2 regions of the Bacillus infantis NRRL B-14911 genome follow, and region 2 is predicted to be linked to the other one. Evidence: riboswitches for the same ligand, from Rfam matches in the RefSeq annotation. Region 2 holds a riboswitch; the other holds the start of a gene.

Evidence for each region. Region 2 has a riboswitch for cyclic di-GMP ahead of N288_RS03045 (hypothetical protein). Riboswitches for the same ligand answer to the same signal wherever they lie in the genome.
Region 1: it holds a riboswitch for cyclic di-GMP, as region 2 does, so the genes downstream of both, N288_RS04220 (sensor domain-containing diguanylate cyclase) here and N288_RS03045 (hypothetical protein) in region 2, are expected to answer to the same signal.

What each region holds. Positions count from the first base shown of each region.
Region 1 is NC_022524.1:793,534-800,413, reverse strand. Features, by position in the region: gene N288_RS04225 (DmpA family aminopeptidase) at 1-786, opposite strand, end outside; gene N288_RS04220 (sensor domain-containing diguanylate cyclase) at 843-1,802, opposite strand; cyclic di-GMP riboswitch class I at 1,887-1,971, opposite strand; gene N288_RS04215 (excalibur calcium-binding domain-containing protein) at 2,086-2,295, opposite strand; gene N288_RS04210 (HNH endonuclease signature motif containing protein) at 2,576-3,139, shown strand; gene N288_RS04205 (M24 family metallopeptidase) at 3,491-4,624, opposite strand; gene N288_RS04200 (sodium:solute symporter family protein) at 4,640-6,052, opposite strand; gene N288_RS04195 (metal-dependent hydrolase family protein) at 6,072-6,880, opposite strand, start outside.
Region 2 is NC_022524.1:553,030-562,827, reverse strand. Features, by position in the region: gene N288_RS03070 (glycoside hydrolase family 31 protein) at 1-91, shown strand, start outside; gene N288_RS03065 (glycoside hydrolase family 66 protein) at 152-1,918, shown strand; gene N288_RS03060 (DUF4097 domain-containing protein) at 1,980-2,933, opposite strand; gene N288_RS03055 (DUF1700 domain-containing protein) at 2,930-3,493, opposite strand; gene N288_RS03050 (PadR family transcriptional regulator) at 3,480-3,809, opposite strand; gene N288_RS03045 (hypothetical protein) at 3,965-4,843, opposite strand; cyclic di-GMP riboswitch class I at 4,889-4,973, opposite strand; gene N288_RS25610 (hypothetical protein) at 5,061-5,195, opposite strand; gene N288_RS03040 (amidase) at 5,272-6,744, opposite strand; gene N288_RS03035 (DEAD/DEAH box helicase) at 7,173-8,318, opposite strand; gene N288_RS03030 (amidase) at 8,494-9,798, opposite strand, start outside.

The DNA of each region.
Region 1 (6,880 bases), 240 kb from region 2:
CAATCCTGTAACCGTCCTTTTAATAATTCGATTTAGCTGCCTCTCTGACACAGGCAGATCTGTAGCCACAATGATGATAACTGAACCTTTATCCTGCTCCTCCTTAGCTTGGATAGCCTCACTCAGCTCTACCCCGACCGCTTTCCCATTCACCCGCAGATCCTTTAAACCGCCGAAATTCGTCAGCACGAGAACGCCCAATGTATATGTCCCATGGTCCATCTCCATTACCCTTGAAGCTGTCCCGATCCCGCCCTTCAGCGAATAGCAAAGCATGCCGGTCCCGGCTCCAGCCGTTCCCTCTTCCACCTCGGCCGAGGCATTCTGCAGTGCCTGGAAAACATGCTCCCGCTCTATAAACCCAGCCCTGATATCATTCAAAAACATATCATTGCATTCACACACCACCGGATTTACCGTTCCAGTCGTCCGGCCGATTTCGGGATTAGACTCCAGCATATACTGAATCAAAGCATCTGCCGCTGTACCGATGCCGAGCGTGTTGGTCAGGATGATCGGGGATTCAAGCGTACCCAGCTCATTGATCTGAATTGTTCCCATACTCTTCCCAAACCCGTTGATCACATGGGTTGCGGCGATCAGCTTTTCTTTAAAAAGATTCCCCGGATGCGGCACAATCGCTGTGACACCGGTTTGTTTGGCACCATCGCTCAGCGTCGTATGCCCCACGGTTACGCCTTCCACATCTGTGATGCTATTGCGCGGACCTGTCTGAAGGGTTCCTATTTTTACTCCATAGTCTCTGATTCTTTTTTTGGCAGGCATTTTTATCCTCCATTTTTGCGAAGAAAGGCATCTCTCTCCCATCTGTTAGGATAGATTCAGGCACCTTTTTTCGTTCTTTTATGCTGATACATATGGTTATCCGCTTCAACAAATAAGCGTTCCATTACGCCTCGGGAATTTTCACTGAACGCAAAGCCTATTGATAGGTTGATTTTGACTTCCTGGCTGCTTTCATTATACCTGCTAATCTCTTCAGCTAGCTTTTCGGCCAGTAACTCCACCTGTTCTTTTTCCTTTTTTAAAAGAATGACGGCAAATTCATCTCCTCCAATCCTGGAAACATAAGCATCCTCTGTAAAAAAGCGTTCTAATAGATGTGCTGTTTCTTTAATTAGAAAATCCCCTGTTTTGTGTCCGTGGTTGTCATTTAAACATTTCAGACCGTCCAAATCACACAAAATGATGGCTGCAGCTGTATCCTCACGTTCATTATATTTCTCCATCATTTGCTCGAAGAATTCACGGTTATATATGTCTGTCAACGCATCATGGGCGATTCGATATGTCAATGTCTCCTCCAGCTTTTTTCTCTCATCGATATTCCGCACCACTCCTTGAAGAGCAACCAGCACCCCATTTTCATATATGGGAGTCGCATACTCTTCAAACCATCGATAGTTGCCGTCTTTATCTTTCCAGCGCTGAACGATTGCTTGATTGAAATCCACCTGTCCATGGACTTTTTTTTGGAGAATATCCATATCCTCCGGGTGAATATCCCTGAAGGCAACACCAGCGTCCTGATAGGCATCCGCATTGGATCCTTCGCCGAAAAAGCATTCAGCTGAAGGACCAAGATATTTGAATTGCAGCTCCGGATAGACTTGGCAATAATAAAGAAAATCCTTGGTGTTTTCGATCACATGCATATAGCTTTCATGATTTTTAAAAGAGTCCGTTTCTTTCTTTTTCCATCTTCTGAAAACATAAATCACACTCAATAAAACAGTCAGTGCCCCTAATCCAAAACCTTGTGCAAATTGTATGTTCATCATTGCTGTCCCTCTTCATTTTCCTCAATCCTTCAGCATAAAAAATAGACCAACCAAAACCGATTAGCCTATCGTCCATAAAGATGAATCGGTAACTGGCAGACATAGCCTTTTGGCTTTAGCCCCTATAGTTTTGCGTCTTCACCTTTCGATGAATTTGCCTGTATATTTATCTATTTAATTTTAAAGGATAAGCGGCAAGACTTCCAATTCAAACCATGGAGCCATGGGGACAGACCCCGTGGCCCAATATCAAAAAGAGCCAAGGGACCTGTCCCCTTGGCTTTTATTTTTCGCAAGCTATACTGTCTCCATCGCGGTCCTTTGATTTATTTGCATCATACAAAGCCTGGGATACATATGGTTTATATTTTGTCTTTCCACCCTTGTTTTTTGCAGAAGAAGAACGGGCTACTCCGCCTTTATAATCTTTGTTTAATTCTGTGCAGTTTTTATAGGTTTTGGCGGCACTCGTTGTTTTTGCTTCTGCGTTCATAGAGAAAGAAACACTTAAGATTAATAAGGATGAAATGATTAGAGTACTGGATTTTTTCATTTTGCACCTTCCATATATTTACTTTCATTTATCATAATCTAATATGGCTTCCATGACTAGACTTTTTGTAGAGTATTATCATTATTGGCATATCTATAACGGAGAAATAGTTAACAAGTCCCCCTTTATTCTTTAAAGAATAAATGACTAGACTCCCAGAATCCATTTCAGTCATTAGGGTATTTTAATATAAAGTCATCAAACAATGGAGCGGGTGCAAATGAAAAATGCCGATATCATTTCTTGTATTTGTGATTCAATTGAAAAAGGACATCTTAATTCAGGTTCAGAACTGATTAAATCCTATTATCCATTCCAAAAGGTCGAATATATAAAAAGAACATATACAAAAGCAGATATGTTGAGCATCTTCCAGCGAGATCATTTCATAGACCGCTATAGTGGAGAAAAATTAATTTTTCCGCCGGTATTGAGGATCCTTTCAATATTATACCCCGAAGATTTTCCTTTTCATACCAATTGGAGATACAGTGAGTGTCACCCCGCTTATTGGGATTTATTATGCACTATTGACCATATAGTGCCTGTTACAAAAGGAGGTAGCAATCATAAGGAAAACCTTGTTACTACCTCCATGAAGAGAAACAGTGCAAAGGCCAATTTTACTTTAGAAGAATTGGATTGGAAATTACAGACTCTTGATTTAGCAGAGCCGTGGGACGGAAAGTTAAACTGGTTTGTGAAAATGGTAAATGAAAATCTAGCCCTTTTAAACGTCTCTTATATTAGGCAATGGAACTATGCAGTTAAAAAAGGATTGTAAATCACCAGAAAAAGACAACCTAAAAAAGGAAGCGCCTATATGAGTTTTACCTACATGAAATGTACACAAAAAAGGGGAGGGTGAAATCATCCCTACCCTTTCTTTACCATTTAAGCTCTCTTAGCCGGAAATTTTAATTAGCGGAGATACCTTTCTTCCTAAGTTCACCTGGCCACATAAAGCGTTCAATTTCAGTATCTCGTATTTGCTAATCTAATCAATTGGTCCAATAAACTACCAACTTTACAGCTTATTCTACCAACTTTCCACTTTATTTTAATCAATTCATTGAATAATCTACCAACTCACCAATTTATTTCAATATTTCCTCCTGACAGCCCTCGTCCCAGATTAAAAAAGCAAAGACTCCATATCACGCGGATATTCCGTAATCAATCGGCAGCCATCAGATGTGATTAAAACCGTATCGGAATGCCTGAAGCCGCCCACACCAGGAATATAGATTCCCGGTTCAATTGAAAAGGCCATGCCTTCTTCCACAATTTCATGGTGGTCATACCGCAGGAATGGCTGTTCATGCGCTGAGACGCCAATACCATGCCCGGTCCGGTGGATGGCAAATTTTTCGAGCCCTGCCTGTTCAAATACCTGGCGGGCGGCTTTATCTACTTCTGATAATTTAACACCTGGTTTAATAAAATCGATAGCACGCTGCTGTGCCTCTATAGCGGCTTCGAATGCTTTTTGCTGCTCTGCTGTGGGTTTTCCGACGATGACCGTTCTCTCTAATTCTGCGCGGTATCCATTCAGACCAACCTGCCTGCTATGGATGATAACATCCCCTGCTTCAATTTTTCTGGTATTAGAGAACACATGCGGCATAATGCTTCTTGTTAATCCAGAGGGAGACATCACCACTAGATCAAGGACGGCATCAGGGTATTGAGTAGAGGCAGCTTCAAAAACAGCCGCATTTCCCGCTGCGTCGATTTCCATCTCGGTTACTCCTATGCCGATTCTCGTTAATGATTTACTTACCGCAAGATTCACTAATTGCCCTGCCTGTTCAAGCATATGAATCTCTTCCGCATCTTTAACAAACCGCATTTTATAAATAACTGCCCCGATATCCACCACCTGGTAGCCTAGTTCTTGGAGGGATAAAAGAATCTCTCCAGGGATAAACGATAGATCCACACCGATCTTTGCCCCATCAGGACTTTGCTTTGCCAAGACCTGGATATACTCGGCGTGTGTTTTCTCCACTCTTTCAGCATTTGGGTGCTCATAATACACAAGCACATCATCAATGCTTCCGCTTTCTTTTGCATGGGTTTCCTCAAGCCCGGGAACAATCATCGACGGTTTTTCATGCTGCAGATGAAAGATAATGGGCCTTGAATAAATTAAAGCTTTAAAACCCGTTAAGTAAAATTGATGATCCGGATTAAAAACAAAAGCAGCAGATATCGAGTGTTCCTCCATATAGTTTCCCAATTTTTTTATCCTTTTGGATGTATCCATGTTTAGCAGCTCCTTTTACAGATTATATTGGCCAGTTTGATTATGGTCGGCTGAAGCATTCTTGTTTTTGGTAAGCAGGCTGACAATGATCAGAGTCAGCACCGATAATGGCAGGGCGAAAAGAACACTATTCCAGCCTAATGGCCTGTCCAGCCCTATCTCCCACAGCATGGTTGCGAAACCGCCGACAATCATGGAACTCAGCACACCTGCTTTTGTGGCGCCTTTCCACATGACGGTCGCAAGGATGGCAGGAGTGAGAGAAGCTCCATACATCGTATAGGAATACATCTGGATAGCTAATACGCTCGGGAAGAACTGGCCTAACACATAAGCAAGGACACCTAATACCACGACAATGATACGGTTCAGCCATAATAATTTGCTTTCTGAGAACTCATTTTTACTAGAACGCTGAATCAGATCACGGATGATATTGCCGGAGGCAGATAACAGATAAGAAGTTGCTGTGGTAATAATAAAAGCAACAGCCGCACATAAAATCAGGAGCCCAATGACCATTGGCACTCCATCGATTGCCAGAGACAGAATAGCCGTGTCAGGCGCAATCTCCGGGAACAGAACAATCGAGGTTGTAGCGAGCATGATGGTCAAACTGATGACGAAAATACAGCCAACAATAAATCCGATCGTCGATTTGCGGGCTACATCCGGATCCTTCGCCGCAGAAAATCGCTGATACATGTTTTGGTCCCCTAATACGAGTAAAAACAGCGGCAGGAAGTAGCCGATCAGCTGCGGAAAAGTTAATCCGCCATTCCAGCTTTTATTCACTTCCGGCAAGGATACCGCCAGACCCTCAAATCCGCCGACGGCATTTAAAGCAAAAGGAAGTCCTATAATAAACCCGAGAATAATCAATACGGCGCTAAGGGCATCCGTATAAGCTACAGAGAACAATCCCCCGCTAACCGTCAAAAAGATGACTAGTGCACATATAATAATGGCGCCAATCTCCAAAGGAATGCCGGTAGTCAGCTGCAGGACATATGCTCCGCCTGTGAACTGATAAGCGGTAATTCCAATAAAAGCAAAAATAATGATAATAGAAGATATATAGAGGGCTCCCTTTCCGAAGCGCCGCTCCAATAATTCCGGCACAGTATAGATTTCAACCTGCCGGATCTTTCCTGCGATAAAATATAAGATGATTGCCCCTACAATCCCGCCGGACAGATTAAAAATAGCGGCAAATGGACCGTATTGATAGATAAAGCTGGCACCGCCCACCACGGTCCCTGATCCAACAAATGTGGCCAGCAGTGTCCCCATCACAACAAATAAAGGCAAGCTCCGTCCTGCAACCATAAAATCATCGCTGTTCTTCACTGAATTCTTGGCAAAATACACACCAATCAAGAGCATTAAAATTAAATAGATAACAACAGCTGCTAAATATATACTCAACCCGCTCACCTCTTATTGTTTAATTAATGAAGACTCCATTTTTCATAACTTTCTTTTCTCCACGCAAGCTGTTTAGATCATCAAGCGGATTCTTATTTACAATTAACAAATCAGCATACTTCCCTGGAGTAATGCTGCCGGTTTGCTCTTCGATTCCGAGACACTCTGCTGCGATGCTGGTTGAAGCTTTTATGACGTCCAGCTGGGACATCCCTGCCTCCTGCATGATCGCCAATTCATCAAAATAGTAAATTGGAGGAGTTAACGGAGAGCCGCAGTCTGTCCCAGTAGCAATTTTCACGCCAATTTGGACGGCCTCTTTTAACATATTAAAATGGGGTTCAACTACTTGTTTCGCCTTTTCCAGTGCATAATCCGGGATATCCGGACTGCTGGTCAGCTGTCTCATTACCTTCATGGTCGGCACTAAAAATGTCCCTTGATTTTTCATAATTTCCAGTGCCTGGCGGTCCGCATAAATGCCATGTTCAATCGTATCGATTCCGACCTCTAAGCAATTCATGATCCCTTCAAGTCCATCTGCATGGGCAGCAACTTTCTTGTTCTTTTTTAAGGCTTCTTCCTTTGCAGCACTTAACTCCTCAATGGTTAATTGAACCGATCCCGGTTCTTCACCTTTGGTATAAATCCCGCCCGTTGCCATTACTTTTACCAGATCCGCACCTTCCTTCAGTACCTTTCTCGTATTCTTGCGGACCTCATCTGCCCCGTCTGATTCATAGCCCAGATAATATACATGTCCGCCTGTCATACAAATCGGTGCGCCAGATGCAATAATAGATGGCCCAGTTAGTAAGCCGGAATCTA
Region 2 (9,798 bases):
AAAAGAATCTTATTTTTATGAAACAAACTCAAAAACATTGTATGTAAATGTGCCTGCAGCAGAAGGCAAAAAGGTTCAAATTAAATTCTAAAAGATCTAGGGGGCTAATCTGACAGGGATTAGCCCTTCTTTTTTGAAAGAGGTGATCATATTGAAAGGCAAAGCAGCCATCCTCGGACTTCTGCTGCTGGCGGCGCTTGCCAGCTTCTGCCTGAAAGAAAAGGAAGAGAAAACCACTCATGATGCTCCCTCCCTGCAGGAGTCAAAAGATTTATTTTTCAATCTGCAGACCGATAAAGCCCGCTATAATCCCGGGGACTCTGTCCAATTTTCAATAAAAGCAGAGGCTGGGAGCACGGTGGAGGTCACCTATTATCATCTTGGCCGCCCATTGGACACAGTGGCTGCAGAACTGAAGGCTCCCGGCACCCACAGATGGAGCTGGAATCCTCCGGAAAAGGATTATAAAGGCTACTTGGCCGTCGTATCTGTGGAAAATGGCGGCAGCATACAGACCGAAACAATTGCTGTAGACGTTTCAAGCAGCTGGAGCCGGTTTCCCCGCTACGGGTTTCTGTCTGACTTTGCTGACTCTTCCCCCGAAACAGCTGCCGCTATCATATCCGACTTGAACCGCTATCATCTTAATGGGCTTCAATTCTATGACTGGCATTTTGAGCATCAGGAGCCCCTGAAGATGGAGGATAAGCTGCCGGCGGGCCATCGGGAGGATGTCGCAAACCGCCGCATCTCATTGCAGAAAGTACAGCAGTATATCGGCGAAGCCAAACAGAGGAACATAAAAACCATGGCATATAATCTACTGTACGGATCTTTTGAAGATAACGGCTTGCCCCGTGAATGGCAGCTTTTTAAGGATCAGAGCAGCCCGGAGCCTGACATCCATCCCCTCCCTGGCGGCTGGAAAAGCAATCTGCTGATCATGAATCCCACCAATCCATGGTGGCAGGACCATCTGATAGAACAGCAGAAAATGGTATACCAATACCTGGGCTTTGATGGCTGGCATATCGATCAGCTTGGTGACAGGGGAGAAGTTTTTAATGAGCTTGGAGACAGCATCCACCTTGCAGAAAGCTTCCAGCCTTTCCTGGAGAAAATCAAACAGAAGCTGCCTGAAAAAGAGATTGTGATGAATGCCGTGAATCAGTATGGCCAGCCGGCCATCAGCAGAGCAGGTGCTGCGTTTCTGTATACCGAAGTATGGGATCCGTATAAGCATTATGGGGATCTCAAGAAGATACTGGATGAAAATAGGAACCTTACAAATAACGGACAGGCCTCTGTTCTGGCCGCTTATATGAATTACCGTCATTCTGATGAGCAGGGAATGTTTAATGAAGCCGGCGCCCTGCTTACAGATGCTGTTATCTTTTCCAATGGCGGAGCACATCTGGAATTGGGCGAGCATATGCTTTCCAAGGAATATTTCCCTCACAATCAACTTCAGGTGTCCGAAGGCCTTCAGCAAGAAATGGCCAGTTATTATGATTTTTTAACAGCTTATGAGAATATCCTGCGAGATCATACGCGGGACTCTGAGGCAGCGATCATATCCCATGAAGGGCTGCCATTAGCGATGGGAGATCCTGAACAGCAAAAGATCTGGGTGCTGCCGAAAGAATCCGGAAACAGGAAAATCCTCCATTTCATCAACTTCCTGGATGCGGTCCATATGGAATGGCGCGATACAAATGCCGATCAAGCTAAGCCAAAGGAACGGCGGGACCTTACATTTAGTTTAGAGGAAGATCGGAAGGTCAAAAACCTATGGTTTGCCTCCCCTGATATTAAAGGCAGCAGGCCTGAAGAGCTTCCGTTCAGGCAGGAAAACGGGAATGTTATATTCAGCATTCCGTCATTAACCTACTGGGATATGGTGGTTGCTGAATACTAGGACACAGATTCCTGTCCAAAAATAAAAGCGTGCCCGGGCTTTCCGCCTGGACACGCTATTGTTAGTTTAGATTAAAATCCCCGGACGCAGTATGAACCTTTACCACATGCTCGCCTGAACCAATTTTGCCGAGAATCCTGTCTTCTTCTTTTTCTTCAAAAAGAAATCTATCAAGCTGGACATTGCCCTCCCCGGAGGTTGCCTTAAAATCAACCATCATATCGCTTGGCTCCTCTTTGAATGAAATATTGACATCCCCGCTTGCCGTTTCGGCAGTAATGCTGGCTGCCAGCTGATCATTGCTGATGTTCAGGTCGCCCGAAGTAATTTTTGCAGCGATATCCCCGGAAAGTTCGCTGATTTTTATATCCCCTGAAGCTGTATATAAATCTGCTGACTCTGCGGCTGACCCATCGATTTGCATGTCCCCGCTTGCTGCCTTAAACTTCAATTCCTTCGCCTTTGAATCTTCTACCCTTACATCGCCGCTCGCCACCTGGATTTCCATTTGGCCTCCGGCTTCCATTCTCTTCAGCGCAACATCACCGCTCTTTGTCTCAAAAATGCTGTCCTTGCTTTGAATGTTTTCCGCTTTGATATCGCCGGATAATACCTGTACTGCCAGTTCCTCATATTCCTTTTTCGGAAGAAGCATCTCGATTTTCACATCACGGATGATAACCACTCCCATGCGGAACATATTCTTCACATCAAGGTCGACATTCAGGGTGCCGTCATCTTCGCTGACCTTCAGTTTATAATCATCTTTGAGCTTTTTGCTGACTTTCCCCGTTAGTGCCACCTTTATATCTTTCTCGCTGCCAGCTTCCCTGATGACCACATCTGTAGAAGCGCTATTTACTGAGATATGCTGGATGGAATCTGCTTTTATCGTCTCGCTTTGATTAATCTCAACCGTGTTAAAATTCAGACCTCCCGAAGCGCTGAGTGTAATGGCTGAACCGCCGACACCGATCAGGAATAAAACGACCAAACCCGCCACCATTTTCTTCATGCCGCCTTCTCTCCTTTTCCTTTGACTAGCCTGACATTGAATTTGATATAGCCGAGAAGTACCCGGTAGAAAAATTTGCCGACATAAATCATTCCGATGCTAAGCAGCAGGCCCAGGCTGAACAGTGCCAGCGAAGCAAAGAAATTCAGGGTCATATCCTCAAAGCCCGTAAAAAACGAAGACCCCAGCAAGGCAAATGGCGACAATGTCAAAACGAGCGCCACCGCACATAGTGAAATATAGACGCCTGCGAGGCCGATCAGCGGCCCAAGTATAAAGACCAGATTGAAAAAGCTGAGGCTGACCGCCGCTGTCGCAGCTTGAAAAATATTGGAGACCGACTGCGTTTTCTCCGCTTTGACAATCCTGTAGTCTGCAAGCAGGTCGCGCGCAATGACATGCGGGTCACCGAGCTCCTCCATGATTTCCCTTTCCGTCCTGCCGTTTGCAAGCCCGATTTCAAAATGCTCCTCATAATCGTACAGCATTTCCCGCCGGTCATATTCCGGCACCTTACCAAGCAGCTTTTCCAGCCTTTCTAAAAACTCATTCCCTGCCACTGGACTTTCCCTCCTCAACAAATTGATTAACCGCCAATGAAAACTGCTGCCATTCCTCGATCAGCATATTCATATAATCCCTGCCCTTTTCTGTCAGTGAATAGTATTTTCTGGGAGGCCCTTCCGTTGATTCTGCCAGATAGGTTGTTAAATACTCTTCTTTTGTCAGTCTTCTGAGCAAAGGATAGAGCGTCCCTTCAGCCACCTCGATTTTATCCGAGATGTTTTGCGCGAGCTCGTAGCCATACTGATCTTTCTTAGAAATCAGCAGCAGCACGCACAGCTCAAGAACACCCTTCTTGAATTGAACATTCAATCCTTGCACCTCCACCGGTAGTGAACATTATTCAGTAGTCATGTAAATCCTTCCATTCATTCACAAACCCATCATACAATACACTATTGAACATTACAAGGTACTGAACGTAAAAAAATACCTATTTTTTAAAAATAGGCATTTTCCAAAGATGATTATGGCCTCAAATCCATCCAGCTTTGAAGATGATGGACAGCGAATCCCACATGGGAATCTGAGGAATAAGCGTCACGGACAAGTGAAAGCTGTTCTTCCATTCTTAGTGTGCCTTCCTCATAAAAAGTGATATACGCCGCTTCAGAAGAAGCCCCTGTTTCTGCGGCAATTTCTATCTTTTTCCCATATTGTGCCGCAAGCTCAACCTCGTTCCTGGACAGCTCAATCATCCCATTAGGGCCTGCTGCTGTATCTCTGTAGGCCATGATCGTCACACTGTCAGTATTCTTTATGACCCAGCCTGCGAGGGAATCTTTGCCGAATTTATTGCTGAACATCATTTCATCAAACCAGAAAGGCATATCTGCCCCCAACGGAAGACTGAGCTCTGCGGACAAGGAGGCTGCCTGCAGCATACGGGTCTGATAATTCACCACGGTGTTTTTATAATTGCTTTCCCAGCCTGGCAGAAGATAGGGCTCGATATCCAGGTGGATGCCTGAAAACTGCTGGGCAGGGCTTGCCTGCTCCTGATAAGCAGCTACCCAGGAGAAGAAGCTGCGCATCGCTGCTTCACCTTTTGCCGTGGCCCATTTAGGTGCTCCATCCAATGCATGGACACTGATTCCGCCGGCATTTGCTTTTTCTATAAAAGATTGGTAGACAGCGGCCGGCAGGCTCTGGTCAATCTGCAGATACAGCTGATCTGCCTGCCTGTCCGCCAGGAATTGAATGATTTCATCAGACCTGTCCTTTATGGCTGCTGTATCCCACAGCCAGGTTGAGCGGTTCATATCAGCAGCCTCTCCTTTCACGGGGCAGGCTGCAAACACGAGCAGTACAGCCAAAAGAGCTGTCTTAAAAAATTTGATTGTCATTGTATACTCTCCTTTGTATGATGCCATGACATCCATAAAAAGGAGCCCGGCAGCCTGGCAGCCAACCGCTGATGCGGGAAGGCCCATAGCTTTGCGTCCCTGCCTTTCGACAGGTTTGCCTTTATCAGTAAGTTGTTAATTTGATTATAATCACTTTTCAGGAAAAATAAAGGTATTTTTTACGCAAAAAGGCCCCCTGATGACGGGGGCCTTCTTCTTAGTCTTTAGGCTGATTTTCTTTCTTGCTTTTCGTGCCGGTGTTGAATTCCACCAGCTCTTCGCTTGTCCAGCCTTCTCTTTTTTTATTATTGTTGCGCTGTGCATTTGCATTTCCAAGCTTTGTCCTGCCCATGCTGCCTCGCTCCTTTACTAGCGTGTTCTCTGGTAGTATGGGCCTTTTCACTATGTGTTATTCTGCTTTGGCGGCCTTACAGGAGAGGGGATTTCCTCACTTTTGTCCCCTGCTCGAAAGCATAGGCCATGCTGATCAGACCGGCTTCTGAAAAAGCAGTGCCGGTAAACGTAATGCCCACAGGCTCATTCTCTAAGGAATAGCCTGCCGGTACTGTGATGGAAGGATAGCCTGCCTTTGCCGGAATACCCGCTCCAAAATTGTTCGGCGTCACGATTGCATCAAGATGATGCTCTTTCAGGACATGATCAATTCCCTCCTCAGTCGAAAAGTAGACATCCTCCTCAAGCGAGCTGATATAAGCCTCTTCAGTCAAAGTCCCGCTTGTTCTTTCGGCTTCCTCCAGGATGGTCTGCCCGTACTTAAGGGCTGCTTCACTGTTTTCGAGGTTAAAGGCAATCACATCGGCAAGGGATTTCACTTTTATATGAGGAGCAACGCCGCGCAGGTAGGCGTTAAGATCTGCTTTGAATTCGTATGTAAGCACATCATACTTCCAATTATTTTTTGTAGAAGGGATTTCTACAGGGTCAACCACCTCGGCACCAAGAGCTTTCAGCTGTTCAACCGCATGGTTCATCACTTCAAGCTTGTCCCCGCTCAAATAATCAAAATACACTTCACGTGCAATGCCGATCCTTTTGCCCTTCAGCCCGTTTTCATCAAGAAAACCTGCAAACTCGGTATAATCTGACTCCGGATTGTTCTGCACGGCAGGATCCCTGTCATCATTGCCGGCAAGCACATCGAGAAGGTAAACGGCATCCCTGACGGTTCTTGCCATTGGGCCAGCGGTATCCTGGGAATGCGCAATCGGGATGATCCCCCTTCTGCTGATCAGGCCGACCGTCGGCTTAATGCCGACAAGCGAGTTTTGGCTTGCCGGGCTGAGAATCGAGCCTGACGTCTCCGTTCCGACAGAAACTGCCGCAAAGTTCGAAGCGATGGCTGCACCTGAACCCGAACTGGAGCCGCCGACATCAAAATTACCCGGCCCATAAGGATTCAGCACCTGCCCGCCCCTTGAGCTGTAGCCGCTCGGCATGCCCTCTGTCATAAAATTGGCCCATTCCGTCATATTCGTTTTTCCGAGAATAACGGCTCCGGCCTTTCTTAAAGCTTCGGCCACATAGGAATCCTCTTTTGCAACCGACTCCTTCAGTGCAAGAGATCCGGCACTGGTGTGCATTTTATCAGCAGTATCAATATTATCCTTGATCAGTACAGGAATGCCATGCAGCGGCCCGCGGCTGCCCTTCAGCTTACGTTCGGCATCCAGTGCCGCCGCAATCTGGACAGCATCCGGATTGACCTCAAGTACAGAGTTGATGGCCGGGCCGTTCTTATCCTTCTGCGCAATCCTGTGCAGGTACATCAGCACAAGCTCTTTCGATGAAACCTCGCCCTTCTCCAATTTCTCCTGCATCTCATCTATAGTGGCCTCCAGGAGCCATTCTTCCTGGAGCTTTTTCAGCCTTGGATTTTTCATATAGGAATCGATTCCTTTCACATTGAGTTTACTTTCATATTTTAGCATATTTTCTGAATCCTTTACTATAATGAAGGTTGGTTAGAGAGGACCTCGAATATTCGCTGGTGGATTTGTGGTGTTTTTCTAGGAAATGATCTTTTTCTTTAAGGCTGGGTTTAATTCTGCTGTTCCATCTTGTTGAATCAGACCAATTTAGAGTGGATCCTGATTCATTTAGGGTGGATCCCCGGTCAATTTAAGTTAATCACCCTACTTTTCCGTTTATTCATCCTACTTTTCCGTTTATTCACCCTACTTTTTCATGTATTCACCCTACTTTTTCAATTATTCCACCCAAAACAGCCGATATTTTTTCCACCTTACATTTTTTCACAAAAACCCAACAAAAAAAGCTGACAACCCAAACCCGGGTTGTCAGCTCCCTATTACCTTCTTCTATCAGCGTCAACGATATCACCGGAATAAAACATTTTCTTCTCCGGCGTGATGCCAAGCTCCTGGCAAAACTTCTTCAGTTCGCGTTCTTCCCTTTCGGTGACGAGCGAGATGACCGTCCCGCTTGCGCCGAAACGGCCCGTGCGCCCTGAGCGGTGGACATATTGCTTGATGTCTTTCGGAAAATCATAGTGCACAACATGAGTGACACCCTGGATGTCAAGGCCCCTTGCAGCCACATCTGTTGCGAACAGCAGGCTGCTTTTTCCTTCGCGGAAATTTTTCAAATGCTTCTGCCTGTCCATTTTGTCCAGGTCGCTATGCAGGATTCCGGCCTTCACGCCTTTAAAATCAAGCTTTTCGGAAAGGACAGCCAGATTGCCGATATCCTTTACAAAGGCAAGCCCCTTGATATCCTTTACACGGGAGATCTTTTCAAGGAGTTTAATTTTATCCCGCTGCTCACAGGCAAAATAAATATGGTCCACATCTGAAGGGATTGCCTCTTCCTTCCCTACGCGGATGAGCTCGGCATCAGCGGAGAGCTCCTGTGCAACCTTCGCGGTGCTTTCAGGAAGTGTTGCTGAAAAGAAAGCAAGCTGCCTGTCAGCAAGGGTTGACTTTAAAATGGTCTTTACTGTCTCAAGATGCTCAGGAACAAGGAGCTGATCTCCCTCATCGAGCACAACCGTTTTGACTTCATGCATCTTCAGTTTTTTCTGTTTGATCAGCTCGAGCATCCGCCCAGGCGTGCCCAAAGCGATCTGCGGGTGCTTCTTCAGCTTTTCTAGCTGTCTTTTCGTATTGGCGCCGCCGATGAAGGTGGCTCCTTTTATGCCGCTTCCTTCTGCCCACTTTTGGACCTCCGAGAAGATTTGCATAACAAGCTCCTGTGAAGGGGCCACAATAACGGCTTGAACCGCTTTTTTGCCGGGATCGATTTTATCAAGAAGCGGCAGCAGGTAAGCAAGCGTCTTGCCTGTCCCTGTCGGCGATTCGGCGATCACGTCCCTGCCCTCCTGGATAAAGGGGATGCTCTTCGATTGAACGGCGGTTGGCTCATTAAAGCCGGATTTTTCCCAGACTTCCTGGATAAAAGGCTTCAGGCCGGTAACTACAGATTGATTTTCAGTCATAACTATCTCCTTCTTTTGCAAAAAAATCTCATCTATTCCAGAGCTGCTTTTTTAGAGCATGCCCAGTTTTACAAAAAGTTGTGTACCGTTCTGATACTAGCTTATGATGTTCCAGATGTCCAGCCTTCATGCCAGCTGAGCTACGTCCCCCAGTAAAAAATCCCCTAACTGCATCTCAATATTTCCTTAGCCAATGAGGCGTCTGTTCCAGTTCAAATGCAAGCCGGAACAAAAGATCCTCACGCCCTTTGGCTGCCATAAACTGAACACCGCATGGCAAGCCCTCTGCTGTACTGTGCAGGGGCACGCTCATCGCCGGCTGCCCTGTCAGGTTGGCGAGCTGGGTGAACGGCGTCCGCTTCAGGCTGTTTTCAGCGAGCTGGCCGGCAAGCCCGGCCTTTTGGGCAAGCTTTCCCAGCTTCAGCATGCTGATCAGCCGGACAGCTGTTTTTTCTGCATTTTTAAGGCTGAGCTCGCCGATCCTTGCAGGCGGAAAAGCAGTGGCAGGAGTCAAATAAAAGTCATAGGTCTCATGGAAAGAATCCATCACATAGGCGGCTTTGTCCCATTCCCTCATGCTCAGGACAAAATCCCCGGCAGAGATTGTTTTTCCAAGCATCCCGAGGAGCCATGTAGATGCTTCCACATCCGTCCTGGACACCTTCCGCCCGAGTGTTGCCTCCATTCCAGCCAGCGCCGCAGCCACCTCTCCAAAGTACATGGTGATATAGCTTTGGGCAAGCTTCTTCCCGTCTATATCCGGTTCAGCTTCTTCGGTCCGGTACCCCAGATCTTCGAGGATAGCAGCCGTGCGGAGCACAGCTTCCCTGCAGTCGGGATGGACATCGGTGCCAAGCGGGGAAGCTGTGGTATAAGCAATTTTCATGGTTTTTGGGAGCGGCTTTTCCAGACAGCCCAGATACGATTCTGATGGGGGAATAGCGTAGAAGGCGCCGCCTTTTTCCGGTCCATGCAGCTCATCTAGCATGGCAGCGCTGTCCCTGACCGAACGGGTGAGCACATGGTCGGATGAAGCCCCCTGCCAATGCCGGCCAATCCCAGGGCCGGCCGGTGTCCTTCCCCTGCCCGGCTTCAGGCCGAACAGGCCGCAATAAGCGGCAGGGATGCGGATCGAGCCGCCGCCGTCATTGGCGCCTGCAATCGGCACCATCCCGCTCGCCACTGCTGCAGCGGAACCGCCGCTTGAGCCGCCCGGAGTGTAATCAGGATTCCATGGATTCCTGGCCGGTCCGTGAAATTCAGGCTCTGTAATCCCCATTAATGCAAGCTCGGGAACATTCGTCTGCCCTATAAAAATGGCACCCGTCCGCCGGAGCCTGGCCACAAATTCAGAATCGCTCTTTGCACGGTAATTCTGCAGCGCCTTAGAGCCTGAAGTGATTCTTTCTCCCGCGATTTCCTGCGTGATATCTTTCAGCAGCATCGGCACTCCTGCAAAACTTCCCTCTAGATCAGCAGA